DNA from 2 places in the Halomonas huangheensis genome. Region 2 is predicted to be linked to the other one. Evidence: predicted binding sites of a transcription regulator. Region 2 holds the regulator's gene; the other holds the start of a gene.
The links. The regulator LexA, encoded in region 2, represses DNA repair genes until DNA is damaged. The targets are predictions, from matches to a motif close to TACTGTNTANNTANACAGTA.

Region 1 (6,045 bases), 870 kb from region 2:
GCTGTTTCTGGGCTTTTCTGCTGGTCTTCCCTTCCTGCTGGTCTTCTCTACCCTGACAACCTGGTTGCGCTCCAGCGGCGTGGAAGTCGCTGCCATCGGCTTCTTCTCCTGGATCGGCCTGATCTACTCGGTCAAGGTCATCTGGGCACCGGTCGTCGATGGCGTGGCCATCCCCCTGCTGACTCGCTGGCTGGGGCAGCGACGCAGCTGGATGCTCTGTGGGCAGGCACTGATGATGATAGGGCTGGTCGGCATGTCGAGCATCGCCGCCGGAAGCGAAGTCAATCAGCTATGGCTGGTGGCAGGCTTTGCCTTGATGGTCGCCTTCGGTTCGGCCACCCAGGATATCGCCATCGATGCGTTCCGCATTGAGTCCGCCGAAGAGAATCTGCAGGCGGCGATGGCTTCCACCTATATCATCGGCTATCGCGGCGGCCTGATCATGGCCGGCGCCGGCGCCCTGCACCTCGCTCAGGACTGGTCCTGGCACTTCGCCTACCTGACCATGGCCGTTCTGGTGGGGATCGGGATGCTGACGGTACTGTTGCGTCCCGAGCCAACACGCCGTTCACGCTCATCCACCTTCCGCAGTGACCCGCAATTGCGCCACTACCTTCGCGTTCACCGCCATAGAGGACGTGCCGCCAAGCGTGTCGGCGCCTGGCTGGTGCTATTCCGCAGCCCCTTTGTCGACCTGTGGCAACGCTATGGCCGATTCGGCTTCTACCTGCTGGCTTTTATCGCAATGTACCGCATCAGCGACCTGGCGATGGCATCCATGGCTTACCCGCTGTACATCGACCTGGGTTTCGACCTGAAGACCATCGCCGATGTCACCAAGGTGTTCGGCGTGATCATGAGTCTATTGGGGGGCTTGCTGGGTGGACTGCTGGTGGCTCGCTACGGCATCGGCCGCATTCTGGTGCTCGGGGCGATCATGACTGCCGCTACCAATCTGGTGTTTGCAGTACTCGCCAATAGTGGCGACAACATTGCCATGCTGGTGATCACCATCACTGGCGACAACCTCAGCAACGGGCTCGCCAGTGCGGTCTTCGTGGCCTTTCTATCGAGCCTGACATCACGCGGCTATACCGCCACCCAATACGCCATCTTCTCGTCGCTGATGACTCTGCCGGGCAAATTCCTGTCTGGTTTCGGCGGTCTGGTGGTCACTGACTTCGGCTACACCAGCTTCTTCGTGATTGCCTCGATAATGGGCATTCCGGCGATCCTGATGGCATGGAACATCTGGCGTCATCAGTTGGTGCCCACCACTGAGGAAGGCACCACCGAGCAGACGCAACAAGGTTAACTGCGAGACACGACACTATTGAGCCAATCGAGCGCACCTGGCGTGCTGCGCCACTGATCCCGCATCAGGGTGCGGTACTGCCAGGCCTCGGCTCTGGTACCGGGCTCAACTTCGGCGCCAGTGATATTGGATGCCACATTGGCTGGCCTGGGATTATCGGCACACAGCAACATGACAGCATGGCCGTTGTGGCGTCTCGCACGCTCCAGCGCACTGGCAGCTTCGTCCAGTTCACCAAGGCGATACAACGCCAGCACCTGCCCCATGTACATACCCAACAGGGCCACCGGCTCATCTTCCGCGGTACTGGCCAGCGCCTCTCGACTGATTTCCAGCGCTTCATCATTGCGACCTTCGCGCAACAGCTGATCCAGTACCAGCTCACGCAGCCCCAGGCTATCGCCATTGTCCAGCGACAGCAGCAGTTCAGCCAGCTCACGTGAGTGTTGACGGGAGCCACGCTCCATTCCCACTACCAATGCCAGGCCGGCACGCAGTAGCTGAGCATTGTCACCACGATCCCAGGAGAAAGGTCCTTCACCGGCCTGACGGATCTGGATCAACCAGCGTTCCAGACGCTCAGCCAGCGGTTCGAAAAGACTCGGCGCCATCCACGGCAAGCTACCGAAGCGACTGGTCAGCGCCAGCGCCAGGGACTGCAGTACGGCCGGTGAGTCCAGTTGCTCCGGGCTGGAGCACAGAACCGGCAGCCACTGACCGGCATTGACCCAGGGGTCGCCGAGAAAGCCCATGGCGGCGTCAGGGTCGACCTCCACCTGGAAGCCCTCATGGAAGGCTGCGTAGAAGGTGTCCTCACGCGCAGAGGAGTGATAAACCAGCTCTCCGTCCTTCTGCTCAACATGCAGCGGAGGTGGTGGCGTCAACTCCGCCAGCAGGGTCTGAAGCCCTACCAACGGCTCGCCAAGGTCCTCCTCGGCACTCAGCAATTGATCCGCCAGTGTGGCACCGGGATTGTCGGCAAGATCGGCAAGAAACTGCAACTGATCGGCGTCGAGCTCACCACTGCGAGTCAAACGACGCAGCCAGAAGCGGGAACGCTCGACGGCCTCCTCCTCATGCCCCTCATGCAGCAACAGCATGGCCTCGATATACGCCAGCGTCGGCGAATCCGGAAGCGCCTGCTGGGCACGCACAAAGGCTGAGCGCGCACTGTCCAGGTCGTCATTGTCCAGATGCATCAGGCACAGACGTTCCAGCGCTACACCACGCAGGAACATCGGCCCACGATCAAGCACTTCGTCGAGTAATGCCTCGCGCTTGCGGTAGAAGCCACGCTCCTGGAACAGGTCGAGAAGAATTTCGAAGGCTGGTTCCGCCTGTTCAGGTAGTCGGTCCCAGTCAGCATTGTCGAACAACGACTCGAGTATCTGCTGAGCGCGACCACGTTGCCCTGATTCCGCAGCGATCAGACCCGCTTCCAGTAGCGCCTGAGCCGGTGCTCTACCACTGGCCAGCGCTGCCTTGAGGGTGTTGCCCTTCCATTCGCGCAGCGACAGCATCCACATCAGGTGTGGCGGCAGATGCCCCGGTAGACTGACAGCGCCACAGCACTGCTTCATCTTGCGGCCCGAATCGCACCAGCAGGGCTCATTACGCCCCGGACGCGCGAGCATCTCGCAGGCAAATCCGAGGCGCTCCAGTGGCGTCTGCGACCACAGTTCCGGCGCCAGCGCTTGCGCCAACGCCTTGTCTCCACCTACTCGCCCCGGGCCTTGCTCCCTCGCCCAACGCATCAAGGTCGGATAACGTTCGTCCTGTCGAATGGCTGCGAGGGCGCCCGAGGCAAAGCCCAGCAGTTGATCCACCCATACTGCCAGCATTGCCTTCTCCAAACTCAAAAAGCGACACAGTCTACCAGCACCAGGCCATCATGGGCAGTTCCGCCCTACGATGCCTGACATGCAGCAGTTCCTGCATACTTGTATCTAACTTAACCAACCCGGAGCCTTCCAGGTTCCCGTCGTGATTCATCGATGCCCATGATATCAGCAGCAGAGCGCTGATAACTCGGAAAGCACCAGGGATCCTCTGAATAATTCCATCCGTGGCATTATTCAGTGACACCAGCCCATTCCTTTCGAGCTCGGTCCAGTCTGGTCGCCACCTGGAGAAAATGGCAGCACGGAAAAATCTCCATCGCCTACAAACCGCAAGACCATGCACTACACAAGCTTCCGACCAGAACTCAACAAGCTTTTGACCAGAGCTCAACAAGCTGCCGACCAGAGCTCACAAAGGGTGCCATAAAAACCGATATGATACTTGTACACAGCAAGTGTAATGGTAAATCTGGCATCGCTTGCAACATACTGGAAGAATATACATATCTCTTTATGGATATCTCGTTTCCATGCGTTTGATCATTGCGGAAAAACCCAGCCTGGCTCGCGCCATCGCCGAGGCATTGCCTGCATCTGCACAACGTCGTGAGGGCTACCTCGAAGCCGGAGATACTATCGTCAGCTGGTGTGTCGGCCATCTTCTAGAGCAGGCCCCTCCGGATGCCTACGATGCCTCCTTCAAGACCTGGCGACGAGACCATCTCCCCATTGTGCCGCAACGATGGAAGCTGGTGCCACGCCCCAAGGCGCGTGGGCAACTCAGCGTGCTGCGCGGTCTGCTCAAGCGTGCTTCCAGCGTGGTACACGCCGGAGATCCGGATCGCGAAGGCCAACTGCTGGTCCAGGAAGTGATCGAGTATCTTGGCTGGAAAGGCCCGATTTCGCGCCTGCTGATCAGTGACCTCAACCGACCAGCGGTGACGCGAGCACTGGCACGCATCGAGGACAATGCCCGTTACCTGCCGCTCTATCGGGCGGCAGAAGCTCGTTCCCGTGCCGACTGGCTGTACGGTATCAATCTGACCCGCGCATGGACCCTGATTGGTCGCCAGGCCGGCCATGATGGCGTGCTTTCCATCGGGCGAGTGCAGACCCCGGTACTGGGCCTGGTGGTCAAGCGTGACGAGGAGATCCGCGACTTCACGCCCTACCCGTTTTACGTCCTGTGGGCACAGCTCGCGGTGTCCGCCGGGCAATTGAAAGCCTGGTGGGTACCCGGCGAGCATCATCGTCTCGATGACCGTGGCCGTCTACTGGAACGCCCCCCAGCGGACGAGCTGGCGGCCCGCCTGAAAGGCGCCGAGGGACGACTCGCGGAGCTGGACCGTCGTCAGCGTCGCCAACCGCCACCTCTGCCTTACTCACTATCGGCACTCCAGGTCGATGCAGCGCGCCGCCACGGCCTATCGGCCAAGGCCGTGCTGGATATCTGTCAACGACTCTATGAACGTCATCAACTGATTACCTATCCACGCTCCGACTGCCGTTACCTGCCTCGAGAGCACCTTGGCGGGATGCCGGCCCTGCTGGCCAGCGCCTGCGCCAGGGACACAGTCCTTAGCAGTTGGCTGAACAACGCCGATATGAGCCTGCGATCCAGGGCCTGGGATGACAGCAAAGTCGGGGCTCACCATGCTCTTTCACCGACCGGAAAGCCCTTTGACCCAGCGCGTCTGTCAAAACAGGAAGCTGACGTCTATCGACTGATCACACGTAACGTACTGGCCCAGTTCTACCCACCGCTGGAAACATGTGAGGTCAAGGCAGAGTTCCATATCCTCGACGAGCGTTTCCGCGCCTCTGGCCAGGAAATCATCGCTGCTGGCTGGAAGCCGCTATTTACTACCCGTGAGGAAACACCGCCGCTGCCCAGCCTGCGCCAGGGAGAAAGCTGCCGGGTTCTGGATACCGAAGTCGAGGACAAGCAGACGCGTCCACCAGAACACTTCACCGATGCCAGTCTGATCAAGGCGATGATGAATATCGCCCGCTATGTCGAGAACAGCGAGGTACGTCGCACTCTGCGCGACACCGACGGACTCGGCACCGAGGCCACTCGAGCCAACATCATCGAGACCCTGATCGATCGCTGCTACCTGGTACGTGAGGGCAAGGCCCTGCGTGCCACGCAGTTGGGAGTAGCGTTGATCCACTCCGTGCCTCCGGCCGTAGGCCGCCCTGAGCGCACCGCTGTCTGGGAGCAACGTCTGGAAGACATCGCCAACCAGGGCGACCCGGCGCCGTTCCTCGATGCCCTCGTTACCGACCTGCATCAACTGGTGGCGGCCGCCGACACTCAGCGGCTGGCACAAGCCCTGGGCGAGGCTCGCCGCCATCAGGGCATTCCCGATGCTGCCGCCCCGCGCAAGCGGCGTCGCTCGACGACCACGCAACGCACTGGCAAGAGCGGCCGTTCAAAGTCCAGCTCCAGCCAGCGCAAGTCTCGCTCCAGCAGCGCCCCTGCTCGACGCCAGCGTCGCTCTCCGAAGGACTCCTGATGAATGCTTCCAGAACCCCAACGGCTGAACGTCTGGAGTCTCCAGATCTACCGGCACCTGCACATATGGTCGTCGGCCCCGGTGCCATTGGTCGTCTGCTGGCACTGTCTCTACAGAGAACGGTGCAGGATAGTGCCGCGGTGAGTCTGTTGGGCCGCCGCACTCTGCCTGAGCAGCAATGTCTGGAGACTCCGGATGGAAAGCGGATACCACTGCGCATCACCACTCTGATGGAACCGAGCCATGCCCCGATTCGCCCGGACATGGTCGTACACCTGACCACCAAATCCTGGGCGACCATGAACGCTTTTGAAACGCTCGCACCACACCTGCCAGTGGATATACCTCTGGTGCTGTGGCAGAACGGATT
Region 2 (6,045 bases):
CGGGCATCAATCAGCTCAACGTTCAGCCACGCATCGGTCTCGACTTCGCTCAGGCGTTACGCGCCTTTCTGCGTCAGGATCCGGACGTGGTAATGGTCGGCGAGATCCGCGACCGTGAGACGGCGGAGATTGCCATCAAGGCCGCACAGACAGGTCATCTGGTGCTGTCCACGCTACACACCAACTCGGCGGCGGATACCCTTGTTCGACTCACCAATATGGGCGTCGCCGCCTTCAATGTCGCCAGTGCTGTCAGCCTGATCATTGCCCAGCGGCTGGTGCGCACACTTTGTCCTCACTGCCGACGACCGGAGGAGCTGTCCTCCGACGCGCGTGCCCACCTGGGTCTTGATGCCGCTCGGTGTGAGACGGCCACCCTTTACGCCCCTCAGGGCTGCGCACACTGCAATGAAGGCTATCGTGGCCGAACCGGGATTTTTGAGGTCGTGCCCATCAGCCCCGCAATCCGCCAGCGCATTCTTGAGTACGCCGGCACTGATGAGCTGAGGCTGCTGGCCCAGAACGAAGGCCACCGGAACCTGTGGCAAAGCGGTCTGGAGTTGGTGTTGAACGGCGTCACCAGCCTGAACGAGCTGCACCGTGTCGCCCAATCACCGCAATGCCGACACAACCACGCTGCCAGAGGTGAAGAATGAAACATCAATCACCTCGGGGAATGGAGCTCTATCACTGGCACTGGACCGGACGCAGCAAGGATGGCCGGCGGCTCTCCGGTGAGATCGTTGCTCACCAGCGCAGCGAGATACAGCAACAACTGCGCGATCAGGGCATTGCGGTAAAAGGCCTGCGCCAGGGGCGTCGCTGGCGCTCTCGCCGTGGGCGCATTCAGCCACGTGACATCATGCATTTCTCCCGCCAGCTGGCCGAACTGTTACAGGCCAGCATTCCACTGCCTCAGGCGCTGGGGGTACTGGCAACAAGCCTCAACAATCCCGCCATGCGGTCGCTGGTGCTGAATCTACGCCAACAGGTTTCCGACGGCGCCAGTTTATCGCGGGCCCTGCACCACTTCCCTCGGCACTTCGATGCCCTGTATTGCAGCATGGTGGAGGCCGGCGAACAGTCCGGTCGTCTTGACCAACTGCTGAAACGACTGGCCGAGCACCTGGAACGTCGAGAGTCGCTTGCAGGACGAGTGCGCAAGGCTCTGTGGTATCCCGCCTGCGTGGTACTGGTGGGCCTGTTGATCACCGCCATTCTACTGACCAGGGTCGTGCCACAATTCGAACAGATGTTCGCCAGCTTCGGCGCCGAATTACCACCACTGACGAGAATGACATTGTCGCTTTCGGCGTTGGCACGAGAGTGGTGGCTCACGGCGAGCCTGCTGGCGGTGTCATGTGGCTTTCTTCTGCGGGCGGGACTGTATCGCTCCCCCACACTGCGATTAGCCACCGAGCGCATGATGAGGCGGCTTCCGGCGATTGGCATGGTGTTGGAGCGCGCTGCCGTGGCTCGCTTCTGCCGTACGCTATCCGCCACCCATGCCGCCGACGTTCCGTTGGTGGACGGGCTAACCACCGCCAGCGGCGCCACCGACAGCCATATCTATCGCCAGGCCATCAACGCCATCAGAGAGGATATCGCCAGCGGGCAGCAGCTGTACTTTGCGATGCACAACAGCCGGCAATTCCCGACGTTGGCCATTCAGCTGGTTCGGATCGGCGAGGAGTCGGGCACGCTGAATACCATGCTGACACGCCTGGCGGAATACTATGAGGAAGACGTTGAACGACGTGCCGATACGCTGACGACACTTCTCGAACCACTGATCATCGTGGTGCTGGGAGTGCTGGTGGGCGGGTTGATACTGTCGATGTACCTACCCATTCTCGAACTGGGGAATGTGATGTAGGTAGGAGTTATAAGGGGTAAGAGGTAAGAGGTAAGAGACAAGAGGTAAGAGGTAAGAGGTAAGAGACAAGAGACAAGAGACAAGAGACAAGAGACAAGAGACAAGAGACAAGAGACAAGAGACAAGAAGAATCGTTGGTGTGCCCTCGAAAAAGCAAACACCGAGGTCTTGCCTTTTAACCGCGAAGCAGCGCTGTACAACTCGCAGCTCTAGACTCAGTGCTTACGGTCGGTCTGGTGCTCAGTCATGCAGCCAGACTGGGGTGCCTGGGGGGGCGTCAGCGAACAGTCGCAGCAGGTCGTCGTCACGCATGCGGATGCAACCATGGGAGGCTGCGATGCCCATTGGGCGGTCTGACGGGGTGCCATGGAAATAGATATAGCGACGCTGGGAGTCGACCTGACCACCTCGATTGAACCCCGGCTCCAAGCCGGATAACCAGAGAATCCGTGTCAGGATCCAATCCCGCTCCGGGTGGGTGGTGCCAAGCGCCTGATCATAGACCTCTCCGGTGGACCGCCGTCCTCGAAAAACCGTGCCGCGAGGCTGGTCTGCGCCAATCGAGGCGCGTATCACATGCCAGCCTAGAGGTGTCTGACCGCTACCTTCACGCTGACCGGTGCCCGCTTCCCCGGTAGACACTGAACAATGCCAATCCTGTTGCTCGCCGCGCCAGAACGTCAGGCGCTGAGTGTCGGTGTTGACCTCCACCCAGCTCCCTTCTGTTGGCGGCAGTGCATCAAGCGCCGGTGTATGCATCAGTTCACCGCTCCTTTCCCTTCACTGACCAAGGCGCTAGTGGATTCTGCCTGCTCCAGACCACCTTCCGGCAGCGGCGCATTCATGGCCGCAACGACAACCGGACTCATACGCCGCACCAGATCCCTGACCGAGACATGCTCACCATAGTCCTTTTCGGCGATATCACGCAGCGCATCCAGGCCAGAGAAGGTAAATATGACGGTCCCCAGTACAAAGTGCAGACGCCAGAAACGCTCGGCGTCCGGCAGCTCTGGGGTCGCCTCGCGCACGAGGGCTACAAAACGTGTAAAGACGGTACCGAATTCATCCTGAATATAACGGCGCAAGTGCCCCTGCGCCTGACTATAGGCCAGCCCCAGCAGGCGCATGAATACCTTGAGACTGTGCTTCTCGGCAGGAACCTCCAGCACAGTGCGCGCCATGGTTTCCAGCAACACCTCAAGGGGAATGACCTTCTCGCCATAATCCGCCTCCAGCGCATCGATCGCTGCGTGGAAGCGCTCGGAAAACGGCTCCAGATAACGGGCAAATACTGCCTGGATCAACGACTTCTTTGAACCGAAGTGGTAGTTGACCGCAGCCAGGTTGACCTTGGCCTTGCCGGTGATGTTGCGCAGAGAGGTTTCAGCGAAGCCACGTTCAGCAAAAAGCACCTCGGCGGTGTCGAGGATACGGGTCATGGTGTCAGGCTGGCCCATAATCAGGCTCCGTTTTCAGAGGAAAAGCTGAAGGTGAAATGGCGCGGGGAGAGCGCCGGTTGCCGATACTGAATTCACCCACTGCCGCTTCCCGGTTGGAAACAATTGTTTGAATTCTTCCAAAAGTGTATGCGAGCAAGCGCGATGCCACAATCAGTGTGGTGAAGATGATGTTTGAAACAGGCCATGGAATTACCCGCAAGGAACATTTTTACTGGATAGGCGTCCATACTGTATACTTAACCAAGTAACGTGTCTGACCATGGCCAGATGCCTGGCAGATAAAGTCCCATGATCACCGGGCCTGTGGCGTTGAAGGCCACAGTTTCATCTTCACAACCTCGCCGCCTGAGGGAGGCCGAATGACACGTCCCCTGACTCCTCGCCAACAGAACGTCTATGACTTTATCGTCAAGACCATGAACGAGCTCGGTTATCCGCCAACCCGCGCCGAAATCTCGCGTGCGCTTGGCTTCCGTTCTCCCAACGCAGCAGAAGAGCATCTACGCGCCCTCGAGCGCAAAGGCGCCATCCGAGTAATTCGCGGCACCTCGCGTGGTATCCGTCTGCCAGCCCAGGAGAGCGATCCTGCCAACAGTTCAGATTCGCAGCCTGAAGCCAGCTCTCCCCAGGGGTTGCCGATAATCGGTGAAGTAGCAGCTGGTAGTCCGATTCTTGCTGCCGAGCATATCGACCGCTACTGCCCCCTACCTCCGGAATACTTCACCCCGCGCGCCGACTATCTGCTGCGCGTTCGCGGCCTGTCGATGAAGGATATCGGCATCCTCGAAGGTGACCTGCTGGCCGTGCATCGCACCGAGCGAATTCGCAACGGCCAGATTGTGGTGGCACGCCTCGAGGAAGAAGTCACCGTCAAGCGCTTCCAGCGCGATGGCTATCGGGTAACCCTCGAAGCCGAAAACGAAGACTTCGCCCCGATTCAACTCGACCTGCGCCAGGACAGCCTGTCGATTGAAGGCATTGGAGTAGGAGTGATACGCGGCGGCAGCGGACAGTCACTGGGGTAACGAGCCGCGAGCTACGAGCTGTACAGTGATGCCCCACAGTTCACAGGCCATGGCTCTCCCGAACAGGGATTTACTTACAGCTTGAGGCTTACAGCTTACAGCCCGAGCTGCTCGTAGCTCGTAGCTGAATAGAGATATCCATGCCTATTCGCAAGATCCTTCACGCCGACTGTGACTGCTTCTATGCCGCGGTGGAGATGCGCGACAATCCAGCGTTGCGAGATATTCCTCTAGCGGTGGGCGGGTCCGCTGAACGGCGTGGAGTCATCACGACTTGCAACTATCCGGCACGCAAGTTCGGTATTCACTCGGCGATGCCTACCGCTCGGGCACTACGTCTGTGCCCGGAGCTAACCCTCGTCCCGCCGAATTTCGACAAGTATCGTGAAGTATCGGCACGGATTCAGGCGATCTTTCATGAGTTAACGCCATTGGTTGAGCCGCTGTCACTGGATGAAGCCTATCTGGATGTGACGGATGTCGAGGCTTTCCAGGGCAGCGCCACCTGGATGGCGCAATGGCTCAAGGCCGAGTGCCTCAAGCGCACGGGTATAACGGTATCAGTAGGTGCGGCTCCGGCACGCTTTCTGGCCAAGATTGCCAGTGACTGGGAAAAGCCGGATGGGCTGACGGTGATTCGCCCGGACCAGGTCGATGCTTTCGTGCGCACTCTGCCGGTCAAGAAGTTGCATGGCGTCGGCCCCGCGACCAGTGCTCGCATGGAAGCCATGAACATTCACACCTGCGAGGACCTGCGAGCGCTGCCGATCGAGAAACTGCTTGATGAATTCGGCAAATTCGGTCGCCGCCTGTATGAGATGTCGCGCGGTATCGATGAGCGCCCGATCAACATCGAACGCGAGCGTAAATCGATCAGTGTAGAAACCACTTTCGAACGTGATCTGCCTGACCTGCCAAGCGTCAAGGGAGCCCTGACACCACTCTGCGAGAAGCTGAGCGAACGCGTTTCGCGCAACGGCAACCCGCCGCTGCTGTGCTTATTCGTCAAGATTCGCTTCGACGACTTCACCACCACCAACCTGGAAGCACGCGGGCTGGCACCCGAACTGGAAAACTTCGACCATCTACTGGAACAGGCCTGGCAGCGCGCCCGACGTCCTGTACGTCTGCTGGGTGTCGGAGTGAGGCTAGTGCCGGAAGAAGCCCGACTACAGCTGTCTCTCCCGTTTTCCTGAAGCTCACCAAGGCAGAAACTCATCAAGGCAAGAGCTCAGCGGACACCTGGATACAACGGATACCCGGATAGATGACGACGCAGCGCGTGGCGCTCGTCATCCGCCATGGCGTCCGGCCAGAGCCAGATCGTCGAACCACTCCAGCGCAAGGCAATCAACCGGGGACCGAGCGCCACACACTGCAACTTGATCGGCTGCCAATGCTCCCGCCCCGGGCTCCGCCACTCCCACCGCCCGGGTACCGCCGATAACTGCGCCTCGAGCCCGATCCGGCCCGAAGACATACTCGCACTCCCCGGGATCGAGGAGCCCGGCTTTGAGGAAACGGGGTCCGAGGCAGCCGAACCAGGGAAAGCCAACGCAGCGTCATCCACCAGACAACGTAACTGTCCTACAGGGCCCAGTCGCCAAGCCTGGATCAGCACTGCCGCTACGCAGGCCGTCAGGAGCGCCCCAACCGGAGAAGGTGTCAGCCAACCCGCAAG

Region 1: AR456_RS07890 (DNA topoisomerase III) is a predicted target of LexA. The motif match lies at 3,644-3,663, and genes of this name have one in related genera.

The regions. Positions count from the first base shown of each region.
Region 1 is NZ_CP013106.1:1,752,219-1,758,263, reverse strand. It holds gene AR456_RS07905 (AmpG family muropeptide MFS transporter) at 1-1,315, shown strand, start outside; gene AR456_RS07900 (SEC-C metal-binding domain-containing protein) at 1,312-3,156, opposite strand; gene AR456_RS07890 (DNA topoisomerase III) at 3,687-5,675, shown strand; gene AR456_RS07885 (ketopantoate reductase family protein) at 5,675-6,045, shown strand, end outside.
Region 2 is NZ_CP013106.1:2,624,214-2,630,258, forward strand. It holds gene pilB (type IV-A pilus assembly ATPase PilB) at 1-656, shown strand, start outside; gene AR456_RS11485 (type II secretion system F family protein) at 653-1,876, shown strand; gene AR456_RS11490 (L,D-transpeptidase) at 2,117-2,635, opposite strand; gene AR456_RS11495 (TetR/AcrR family transcriptional regulator) at 2,635-3,336, opposite strand; gene lexA (transcriptional repressor LexA) at 3,699-4,364, shown strand; gene dinB (DNA polymerase IV) at 4,511-5,560, shown strand; gene AR456_RS11510 (hypothetical protein) at 5,596-5,844, opposite strand.